2 regions of the Brevibacillus sp. SAFN-007a genome follow, and region 2 is predicted to be linked to the other one. Evidence: riboswitches for the same ligand, from Rfam matches in the RefSeq annotation. Region 2 holds a riboswitch; the other holds the start of a gene.
The links. Region 2 has a riboswitch for cyclic di-AMP ahead of ACTHO6_RS11395 (CAP domain-containing protein). Riboswitches for the same ligand answer to the same signal wherever they lie in the genome.
Positions count from the first base shown of each region.

Region 1: it holds a riboswitch for cyclic di-AMP, as region 2 does, so the genes downstream of both, ACTHO6_RS17700 (C40 family peptidase) here and ACTHO6_RS11395 (CAP domain-containing protein) in region 2, are expected to answer to the same signal.

Region 1 covers NZ_JBQCKK010000020.1:5,514-11,286, forward strand. The annotation lists gene ACTHO6_RS17690 (sensor histidine kinase) at 75-1,454, opposite strand; gene ACTHO6_RS17695 (response regulator transcription factor) at 1,455-2,174, opposite strand; gene ACTHO6_RS17700 (C40 family peptidase) at 2,395-2,916, opposite strand; cyclic di-AMP (ydaO/yuaA leader) riboswitch at 2,921-3,058, opposite strand; gene ACTHO6_RS17705 (LiaF transmembrane domain-containing protein) at 3,367-3,771, shown strand; gene ACTHO6_RS17710 (PspA/IM30 family protein) at 3,839-4,534, shown strand; gene ACTHO6_RS17715 (class I SAM-dependent methyltransferase) at 4,627-5,205, shown strand; gene liaF (cell wall-active antibiotics response protein LiaF) at 5,220-5,773, shown strand, end outside.
Region 2 covers NZ_JBQCKK010000008.1:70,175-75,947, forward strand. The annotation lists gene ACTHO6_RS11375 (aminotransferase class I/II-fold pyridoxal phosphate-dependent enzyme) at 1-487, opposite strand, end outside; gene def (peptide deformylase) at 664-1,194, shown strand; gene ACTHO6_RS11385 (homoserine dehydrogenase) at 1,226-2,236, shown strand; gene ACTHO6_RS11390 (hypothetical protein) at 2,367-2,525, shown strand; gene ACTHO6_RS11395 (CAP domain-containing protein) at 2,591-3,325, opposite strand; cyclic di-AMP (ydaO/yuaA leader) riboswitch at 3,333-3,485, opposite strand; gene ACTHO6_RS11400 (rhodanese-like domain-containing protein) at 3,561-3,914, opposite strand; gene ACTHO6_RS11405 (cold-shock protein) at 4,333-4,536, shown strand; gene ACTHO6_RS11410 (hypothetical protein) at 4,904-5,350, opposite strand; gene ACTHO6_RS11415 (GreA/GreB family elongation factor) at 5,716-5,773, shown strand, end outside.

The sequences.
Region 1 (5,773 bases), on a different contig from region 2:
AGCAATATGCTTACAAGAGATACTGTAACAGAGAAATATAAAAAATAAATGAACTGCGCATAAATCTATATAAACTACTTGTGATAAAAGGGAATGGTGAAGGAGAAGCTGCTGCCTATTCCCTGTTCGCTGTTGACCGTGAGCTCGCCGCCGTGGTGGCGCACGATGCTTTGGCAGATGGTCAGTCCAAGTCCCGTGCCGCCATTGTTGCGGTTGCGGGACTTTTCCGCACGGTAAAACTTGTTGAAGATCTTGGGCAAATCCTCGGCGGCGATTCCCTCCCCTTTGTCGATGACGGAGAACAGCACGTGGCCTTCCCGCTGGTCGCAGGTAAGCAAAATGGAGCCATTCGGCTTGTTGTAGTGAATCGCGTTGTTCAACAGGTTTTCCATGACGCGGCGCAGCTTGGTTTCATCGGCCTCGATGTGCAGCTCATTGGACACGCGCAGTTTCCAGTGGAAGGTCAATCCGGCTTCCTTGATTCGCGCGAGGTAGTCCTCGATAATTCCTTTCATAAATCCTTTCACATGAATGCGGCTAATGTTGAGTCGCACTTCTGTGCTTTGCACCGTAAAGTCCTGCAATTCGTCCAGCAGTTTTTCCAGATCGCTCGTCTTCACTTCGATTTTGCTCATTTGCTTCTGAATCCGCGTCAAGTCCGTAACCCGGCCGGAGCCGATATACGAGGCGTAGCCCTTGATCGTGGTCAGCGGCGTGCGAAAATCATGGGCGATGGAGGCGATCATTTCCGATTGCCTTTCTTCGGAAAAGCGCAACTCGTCGACCATATCGCCAAAGTAGCGGAACAGTTGTCCAAACTCGTCATGGGAGCGATACGTAAACGTCACGAGCCGTTTGCCCTCGCGAATTTCCTGCGTCACGCGGGACAGCTCATTGACCGGACGCAAAATCCAGCGGACGAACAAGGCGAGCAGCAGCAGACCGACCAGGACAAGGCTTCCGTAAATAAACCAGAGCATCATGGAGACTCCGGTCGTAGCCATGATATCGTTATCGTCCGTGTAGAAGTAGATGACGATTTCGCCTTCACGGGGCGGTTCCTGTTGAAAATGATACTCGGCGACGACTTTCAGATCGCTTATCTTGGCAGCAGGCTGGCTGGCAGAAGAGGAAGGCATCTTCAAGGTGTAGGCGTGCGACGGCCTGTCGTAGATCGTGTTGCCGTTCGCGTCCTTGACAACCATCCGGTACATGATGTCTTGCGGCAGTTGTTTCTCCAGCTCCTGCCGTTCGATCGGGTCCTTGAAGTTGCTGGAGAGCAGCAACTGGTTGAGCCGGACCTTTTCTGCCGCTTCTTTTTCATATTGATACTGGTTGTGACGGTCGTTTTTCAATTGCTCGACGATGATGTCCTGGAAGACGAACTTGAACAGCAGGATGTTGAGGGTAATCAAGGCGATAAAAGAAAGAAAAAGCTTTTTGCGAAGACTCATCTACAACTTCTCCCCGATGAATACGTAGCCTGTCCCCCATTGTGTTTTAATGAACTGCCGTTCTGTTTCCAGCTTTTCGCGCAAGTTCTTGATGTGTACCGTTACCGTGTTAAGGGAGCCGTAGCCGTATCCCCAGACGCGGTCGTAAATTTGCTCCCGCGTGAACACGATGCCTGCATGTTCAGCGAGGAACGTCAGGAGCTGAAACTCCTTCGTGGACAGCTCGATTTTTTTGCCGTTGACATAGACGGAGTACGTTTCTTTATGGATTTCCAAATCCTTGAATTTCAGGACCGTGATCGGGGAACTGGACGTTTCTTTTTCCGGCTGCTCCTCGGTATGCTTGCGGATGCGCTCGTAGCGTCTCAGATGGGCGCGGATGCGAGCCAGCAGTTCCTCCGTGTCAAACGGCTTCGTAATGTAATCGTCGGCGCCGATTTCGAAGCCGACGACTTTGTCTACCGCCTTACTTTTCGCGCTGAGAAACAAGATGGGCAAATCCCATTCGCGACGGATTTGCGAACACAGCTCGTAGCCGCTCATGTTCGGCATCATGATATCGAGCAAAATGAGATTGGGCCGCTCCCCCTGGCTCAGGAGGGCAAGTGCGTCGTCGCCATTTTCCGCAGAGGAAACCTGAAAGCCTTCGCTCTCCAAAATATCTTCCAGCAGTTCAATAATCTCCTGATTGTCGTCCACGATTAAAATATGTTCTTTCACCGGAATTACCCCCAGTTGCTTCTATATAATGAAGATGAATAAGCGGTATGGCCTACAGGACTAATCCTGTCTATCATATCATGTATTCACGCGATAAGGACAAGTATCGGCCCATTCATGCCGTTTTCCGGACAGGTAGGGCCACCTCTTTAGACCTGGTCCTAAATTTCGACAGAAAAAGCCAGAGACGTGTTGTCCCTGGCTTTTATTTTTTGCCGAACTACTTCTTTTGTGCTTGATTTTCCGGCAACGATGCAGCTTGCACCGCGTTTTCCTTTTTCGGAGCTGCCGCTTCCAGAACAGGTGTGTTGATGCGCTTGGCGCCAACATAACGCTTGCTCCAGTAGTAGGGGTCGTTCAACTTGGTGTTGACGACGCCGCGGCCCGATTCCGAATGCACGAATGTGCCGTTCCCGATGTAGATGCCTACGTGTGAGATGCTTCGTCCATTGGTATTGAAGAACACAAGATCTCCAGGCTGCAAGTCTTTCTTGGCAACCGCTGTCCCCAGTTCATACTGGGCGGCAGAATTGTGAGGCAGGTCTACACCTAACGCATCAAATACGTAGCGTGTGAAACCGGAGCAGTCAAAGCCCTTTTTAGACGTACCGGATGATTTGTAAGGGACGCCATACAGCTCGCTGACCACGTCTTCGAGTGTCGCGCTCTCAGCTGCATGTGCAGCGCCGGCCCCCATTGTAAGTATTCCGGCCATAAGTAAAGAAAGTACCATCTTGCGCAAAAGAAACTGCTCCTTTCGTGAGCCTACGAAGTTAGCTGAAGGGTTCGGTCGAAAGGACGCCCTAGATTGCCAACAGACAACCATTCACCCCAAAAAACTGGTTCCCCCGCTTCCGTCTTGCGGAATTCGGCTATTTTCGATGTTTTTTTACACGCACTTTACGAAGATTCTACGCTTTTCCCGTTTTCCCTCTTTTGTAACGGCTTGTTCATCTTTTTGTCACAAAATTTTGTCTGATGCTGTAACGATTGGCTTCGACAAGGCAAGCGCTGGATGACGAAATGGGCAGGAGCAGGCTCGTCCGATTGTGGCAGGAAAGGCTCTCCGTCCAGGGACGGAGGGAAAAACCAACCGCACGCCCGTTATGGGGAGCCTATGCCGGGGACTACAATAATGGCATAAGGTTCAACAAAGCACCACACGCAAGAGACGATAGGAGGGAAGCGAGCAATGAGCGAACGGTCTGGAAAGGTTTTGCTCGGGCTGGTTCTCTTGCTGATCGGCGGGTTGGTTCTCCTGGATCAGGTAGGGATCGACTTTGGTGATCTGCTCGGGATATTGGTTCCCGCGATCATCATGCTGTACGGCGCTCGAAAGATCATGGGTCGATCCGGTTCGCGTTTTTGGGGAATCGTGATCTTCCTGCTCGGGTTCCTGATGCTGATCGGCAAGCTTCATCTGCTGTTTCATGGCTTGCTGGCCATTGGCGTGATGTATCTGGGGTATCGCTTGCTGCGCCCTGGCCACGTCCCCAAGGAAGCGCCACCGGCCTGGGAGCGTCAGTGGGCGCAAACCGTATTAAAAGAAGACGCGCTGGACGCGTGGGAAAAAGAAGTCATCCGCCGCCAGTTGTAAGTCACCATGTCGCAAGAGCTTTTTGAATGAAATGACACGATGTGATAGGATGAGGAGGAATTCAAACATGAGTATTTTCAAACGTCTGCGTGACCTGACAGTAGCTTCGGTCAATGATGCCCTGGATGCGATGGAAGATCCGGTCGTGATGCTGAATCAATACATGCGCGACATGGAAGTGGAAATCGGACAAGTCGAAGTGGCCGTGGCCCGTCAAGTCGCATTGGAAAAGAAATTCCGCCAGCAGCTGGATGAAGTGAACGCTTTGATCGAAAAGCGCGACCGTCAAATCAAGCTCGCCTTGACGGAAGGGGAAGACGAGCTTGCCCGCCGCGCCCTTGCGGACAAAAAGCAGTACGAAGCGCGCGCAGCCGAGTACGAAGCCCTCTACCGGACCGCGTCCGAGGCCGCTACGCAAATGCGCGAGAAGCTGGCCGAGTTGAAGGAAGAGTTCTATAAAATGCGCGCGAAAAAATTCACGCTCCTGGCACGGGCGCAGGTAGCGCGCACACAAAAGCAGGTGAATCATGCGGTAGCAGGGATTGGCAATCAGTCCGCGAGCCGCGGGTTCGCTCGCATGGAAGAAAAAGTGATGCGCATGGAGGCAGAGGCCCAACTGAGCGGCCAATGGCGCCAAAGCAACCTCGCTTGGGAAACCGCGTTGTCTGATCTGGAAAAAGACGATCTGGATGCGGAGCTTGCGAGCATCAAGGCATCGTTACAAGAGAAAAAACCAGTGTCCGCCCAGCCGGAACAATCTTGATTGGACAGGAACTGGGGGAATGGTTGTAGAATAGAGTGTGTCAATCAGGCAGCCTGTCCAGCAGGCTGCTTTTCCCCTAGGAGGTACGATTCTTGGCAGACTTCATGGTCTTTTTGCGAAGGTTCATTGCGGAGCCTGGACGTATCGGCAGCGTGATTCCCAGCTCGCGGTATTTATGCAAGCGAATGTTGAGCAGCGTCAACTGGGCTTCCACCGATGTCATTTTGGAGCTGGGACCTGGCACAGGCGCATTTACCCAAACCATTTATCAAAAAATCAAACCGGATACGGACTATGTGCTTGTGGAGCGTGACAGCCAGTTTCGAGCCATTCTCCACTCGCGCTTTCCGGATCTTCCCGTCAAGGAAGAAGCGACGAAAATCGGACAATATTTGGAGGAACTGGAGCTTGGCAAGGCAGATGTCATTATTTCCGGCCTGCCGTTTGCCAATTTTCCGAAAGAGTTGCGTACAGCGATCCTGGACGAAGTGCAAAACGCACTGAAACCAGGCGGTCTGTTCATTACCTTCCAATATTCGTTACAACTTCAGGCTGAGCTGCAGGCGCGTTTTCCCTGGGTAGAGACTGACTTCACCTTGCTGAATATCCCACCTGCGTTCATCTATACATGTCGGAACGGACAAAGGGAAAACGATCGGCATGGGGCGTAAGAGAGGAGACTTTTGTGAAACTGTCCCGCTTGCACACAATGTTGGCTGGCGTCCTGGTTATTTTGACAGGCATCGGCCTTTTCTTAGACAGCTTGCATATTATTTCGTTCGGTCTGTTTGATCTGTGGCCGATGGCGCTTGTCTACTTCGGCGTTCGCCTGTGGGGTCAGAACAAGCGGATTGGCGGCGGCCTCCTGTTTTGTTTCGGACTCATGATTGCGCTCGATATGTGGTTTGGCATCGGCGTGGACGATTTGTTTCACCTCGCTGTGCCTATTCTGTTTATTTATTTTGGCTTTCGCTTGATTCGCGGCAAGACCAGGGAGAGAGGAAACCGTCCCCCTCTGCCGCCGTTTTCCGTTCCGGACGAGCGGACAGCATCCGCCACCAGCGGAGGGAGTCACAGGCAAGCGAGCGGGATTCGCCAGGAAGCTGCCCAATGGCTGGACAGCTGGAGCAGATGGAAGAATCCTGCGCGCGGCAAGCTGCCTCTGCCGGAGGGGGAGACTGTCTATCGGGAACGGATCCTGCCCAGGGATTCCCGCAGTTCGCTGATCGGAGACTACCA
Region 2 (5,773 bases):
TTTCGGCGCCACGGCGAATGGAGAAGGTCAGCTCGTAGTTTTCCCAGTTTTTATCCGGGATCACCACGCTGTCGCCGTTGTCCGCGAACAGGTCGGCCACGATGCTGAGCCCGTGCGTCAAAGCGTTGGTGACGATCGGGTTGCTGAAGGAACAGTTTGCCAGAGCAGGTTGTTCCTCGATCATTTTTTGCCGCCACGCCGCGCGCAGCTCAGGCTTTCCGGCAGGAGGAGCGTACTCATACAAATCCTTTGGCTGGTAGGCTGACAGATGATCCTGAATCACCTTCAAATGCATGGGTTGTCCGTTTTCCAGCGCGATGCCGATGGTGGCATTGTATTTTTTCGCTTTGGCTTTCGCTTCAGCGGATTGGCTCAGGATGCCCTCTTTTGGAAAGTAAATCAGCTTGCCGATCTGGGACAGCATGTCAAAAACGTGTGGATTTTCCCGCTGAATCGTGTCATTCAGCTGTGATGCCAGTGAATGCATGGTAGCCTCCTTCTTCCTTTGGAACATCTGGTACTCATCATCAATAAAGATAGCGCATCTGCATGCATTTGTCATCTAGCAGGCGGGGATTTTTCAGATTTTTGCACAGATTCCTTTGACAAACAAGGAAAACCTTTGCTACGGTGATAGCACATAGAGGAGCAGGAGGGATGACGATGGCAGAACGGACGATCGTACGGCTGGGTGATCCGATGTTGCGCGAAAAGTCAAGGCGAATTTCATTCATGACTCCTCATACGGAAACGATTGCGGAAGACATGCGGCATACGCTTTACGCGAAGAAGGGACGGGCCGGATTGTCGGCCATACAGATCGGCATCCCGCTGCAATTGATTGTCCTGGACGGCGGCAAAGGTCTGATTGAGCTGATGAACCCCGAAATCGTGGAGACGAGCGGCGTGCAGGTGGGCCCGGAGGCTTGCCTGTCCATTCCCGGCGTAGTAGGGATTGTCAGCCGCTCGCGCTATGTAAAAGTGAAGGCGTACAATCGCAAGGGCCAGCCGTTCGAGCTGGAAGCGGAAGATTTTCTCGCACGCTGCGTGCAGCATGAAATGGACCACCTCGAAGGCATTCTGTTCATCGACCATGTCGAAGCGCTGTACTCTGCCAAAACAGGAAAGCCGCTCAAGCCCAAACAAGCCAATGCCATTCTGGCATACAGAAGAGACACGTACCGCCAAGCATAGAGCGTCCGACAGCCATAAGGAGAATGACGACATGAAGCGTTGGAACATCGTACTGACAGGATTCGGAACCGTAGGCAGGGAGATTGCGCGGCTCCTCGAACAACGCCGGGACAGATACCGTCAACTGTACCAGGCAGACGTCCGGCTGGTCGGGGCCGCCCGATCGACCTGTGCGCTCTACGATCCTGAGGGTCTGCCAAGAGAGCAGTTGGAAGCGTTTGCCCAGCGCAGACAGCCAGATCGTCCGGGGTGGGACGCAACGGAGTGGCTGTCGACCGTGGAAGCGGATGTACTGATGGAGGCGGGGCCGTCTGATGTTCAGACAGGAGGGCCGGGGTTACGCTATCTCCGTCAGGCGCTTGCCAGTGGCATGCATGCGATTGCCGTGTCGAAAGGCGCGCTCGTCGTCGACTACGCAGGCTTGTCAGCCCTGGCCAAAGCAAAGGGCGTACAGTTGAAGATCAGCGGAGCAACAGCGGCCGCCTTGCCGACGATCGACCTGTTCGCCTACAATCTGGCGGGCTGTGAAATCAAGCAGGTCGAAGGCATATTTACGGGAACGGCCAACTTTGTGTTGACCAGCGTCATGGAGGAAGGAATAACGAGCGAGGAAGCGATTCGCCGGGCGCAGCAAATGGGCATCGCCGAACCGGATCCCGCCTACGACATCGATGGCTGGGACACGGCAGCGAAAATCGCCATTTTGGCCAACGCCGTGTTCGGCGCAAAGATCAAGCTATCCGATATCCCGCGGGCAAGCATCCGCGACTTGTCCCCGGCACAAATGGCGGAGTGGAAACGCGCTGGTCGGATGCCAAAGCTGATCGGCACGATCAGACGGACACGAGCCGGGGTAGAGGCAGCCGTCGAGCTTGTTGCCGTCGAAGCGACACACCCTTTTGCTGGTGTCAGCAAAACGACAAAAGCCATCCGCGTGGAGACAGACGTCATGGGCGAGTTGATGGTGGTAGGAGGGAAGTCGGATCCGGTAGCAGCGGCTGCGGCAGCGCTGAAAGATCTCGAACATTTGCTAAGCGGATAAGCTTTTCCCCCAGGCGTTGGAGGGGCGCTGTCATGCGCGGCTTCCAGCGTTCGGCAGGAATGAATCGGCACTCTTTTCGCACATACTAGGTAGGCACCACGAATCAAATAGCAGCGAGGGGGCCATACGGATGAATCAATCGTCTGATATCAATGCCGAACTGCAGCAAGTTTCTGCCTATCCAACCAAGCAGAAGATGAACCAGAAAGAAGTCGCTCTGTTTGACGAGCAGAAAGGTTGCGGCTGCACCCCCGAAGCGAAAAACGCGGCAACGACGGAGCAAGGATAGCTCCACACGAAAAAAGCCGGGCCTCTTTGTCCAAAGAGAACCCGGCTTTCGTGTAAAAAAGTCGATTATCCCGTAAATTCCTGAACCCAGTAACCGTTGGCGTAGCCGACGCCAATTTTGGTGAAGGCTGGATTCAAGATGTTTTTGCGGTGGCCTTCGCTGTTCATCCACTGGGTCATCACTTCTTGCGGACTGCGCTGCCCCATGGCGATGTTTTCGCCGGCTGTCATGTAGGTAATGCCGAATTGCTTCATCATGTCAAACGGAGAACCGTACGTCGGGCTGGTGTGGTCAAAATAGTTGTTGCTCGACATGTCCACGGCTTTCGCCAGAGCGACGTTGGACAGGGCGGCATCCATCGTGACAGGGGCAAGTCCTGCTTTGGCGCGTTCCTGATTCACCAGATCAGCGACCTGCTTGGCGAAGGCGACAGCCTGTGCTTGATCGGCCTGCTTCGCCGGAGCGGTCGGCTTGGCAACGTTCTGAGCAGGCTTTGCCGGTGCTTGCGGCGCTGGTTGCGCAGGCTTTTGCGTCGGCTGTTTCTGCACAGGTTGCGCAGGCTTTTGTATTGGCTGTTCTTGCACAGGTGCAGGATACACAGGAACAATGGGTTGTGGTTGCAGAACGTTTGGCGCAAAAGGAAGCTGAACCACAGAAGGGATCCATTGAACATACATTTTGTATGGTGTTCCGGTCGGTACCGGGCAATTTGCCGAGGCAGAAGCGGATGGGGCAAAACCGGTCAAAGCCAAGCCCAATCCGAGAGTCATCGCGATGGTAGGAACTCCAAAACGTTTCATGCTCACATCGTCTCCTTTTTTTGGCCTACGAGGTTAGTTGTCGGATTCGGATTGAGGAAACAACCCTACGCTCCTGCGAGCGATTCACCCCTGAGCGGATGCTGGATCCACAAAAAAATCCCCCGCACTTCCAACAAGGAAGTTTCGGCTTATTGGTTTGGCATGACCTAGAATAGCAGACCCTTTCCCCGAAAAGAAAGGGGCAATATCTGCCAAACCGCGAAAAACGCCGGGGTTATCGGGCTGAATCGTTCTCTTCTTCCGGCTGGTTCCATGCCGTCAATCCCCCGCGCAGCGCCTTTGCTTCATATCCATGCGCACGCAGCAGAGCAGCCGCTTTTTTCGCTTTGTTGCCCGTTGTACAAATCGTGATAATCTGGGCCTTTCGTGCGATGGATTCGATTTCTTCCGGAACGGGCTTGTCTTGTTCGCGCATACGTACATACGGAACGTTTTTGATTGCAGCGAATTCGCTTGTGAGAGTGCCCGCCTGGAATTTTGCCTCGTCGCGGACGTCAAGAATGAGTACAGGAGTGCGTTTTTTCCACAGCTCGATGACCTCCTGTTTCGTCCATGTGTCTGTTTGCATTCGCAATCCCTCCCGCGTTTATTGTAACAGATGCCTTCTTACGCAGGGTAGGAAAGAATGGTTGATTTTTACGAGTGGGTTATGGTAAAATGAAAATGCTACTTGAATACTGGAGCCTAATTCTTCGAGGTGCATGCTGATGGATAATGTTTTTGAATTCCCGATTCACACTGGCGCGGTCATCGGAGCCGCAAGGATGGAAGAGAGGAAGGGCTTTCGTCGTTTTCGGTTTTCAAAAGGCTTTAACATGGCAGTTCCGTCCTGTAACACTTTCATGTTATCGAAGTAGATCGAATTCACGTATCATGAAGGCGTATCGCAAGTCTCGCTGTGGGGTATTTCTTCATGATATGTGAGCTTTATTTGCTTCGGTAAATATGACTAGCATATTCAAAAATTAACTTTTGGAGGTTTTCTCATGCAAGCAAACGGAACGGTAAAATGGTTTAACGCAGAAAAAGGGTACGGCTTCATTCAAGTAGAAGGCGGAGACGATGTATTCGTACATTACAGCGCTATCCAAGGTGACGGCTTCAAAACTTTGGAAGAAGGCCAACGCGTTGGGTTCAACATCGTGACAGGCAACCGCGGCCCTCAAGCGGAGAACGTAGAAAAAGTGTAAGTCTCCTTGACCTGAAGAAAAAACTGTCCGTCAGCGGGCAGTTTTTTTTTCGCCACTCCATACACGGATTGTTCTCTTGCGGCGCTTTGGCCCGCCTGGGACCGGATGACATCCTGTATGCTGGTCTGTATCTCGGTTCGGATGAAGCAAGCGTTGTGTGCGTATGGAACGGTTGTTGACGACGGCATGGGCCGCTCGGCGACACGCGGTAGACGTCGGAAATGTTTTCTTTCCGGCGTCTTTTTTTTTGCCCGTTTTTGAAACGATTCAGCTGTTTCGGGTCCCACATCGTGTCAGGCATGAATCAAGCCAAGAAAAAAGAACTATGGGAGAAAGCCATAGTTCTTTTTACACGGGAGAGCGCGAATTACAGGCAGCCATCGACTTCTACCGTGAGCAGTTGGCTAGGCAGCACAGACAGACCGTTGACTTGACCGCCACCGATCGAAGTACGGCCATACGTGGTCAAAAGTACGTTTTCACGGTTGCCGTTGCGGCCTACAGTCAGGCGCACTTCGTAGTGGTTGGTGGCAGCGACAGTCGCATTCAGCGCAACCCGTGTGTTTGCTGCCAGGGTTTGTGTGACGTCGAGCAGCGAACCTACCGGATTGGTTTGCGTGACCGCTGTGCCCCAGTCCAGAACCTGCACGCGCACCTCGACTGGCTCGTTGTTGAGGTTGACCAAATCGATGTGGGCGGTAAGCGCTGTGTTCAGGTTGTTTTGCAGAATGCCAGTTGTTTGTGCGAGTGTTCGTCTTGGTCTTGGTCTTCCACCCCCTCGGTCGCTGGTGCTTTCAAACTCCATTTCAGACATCCCTCATCACTCCATTTCTTGTTGTTTTAACTAGTGGGACAATACTACAATATGAGGTCTTGTCTCCTGATGGAACGGCGAACGTAAGGGGACGAGTAACCATTTCTGATAGAAAGCGATGGAGGGAGAAGGGAAGCTTCCAGATGAAAACAACGAGACGATGCGGTGCGGCAGGCTCGCAAACGTCATCTCCCTGTCGTTGCCAGCGACAGCCACATGCTACCTGGAATGGAATCATTTTGTCATTCCTGCTACAATAGAGAGAGTCCCTTCGGGGGCTATTTTTCTAAGGAGGTTTTGTTCGATGAAACGATGGGCCTGCATCAAACTCGTCTATGAAAAGCAACTGGGGGGTGACATCTATTATGAACCCTAGTATTTTGCAAGGCACGAGAAAGCATCTGATTCACCAGCTTGTCTTTT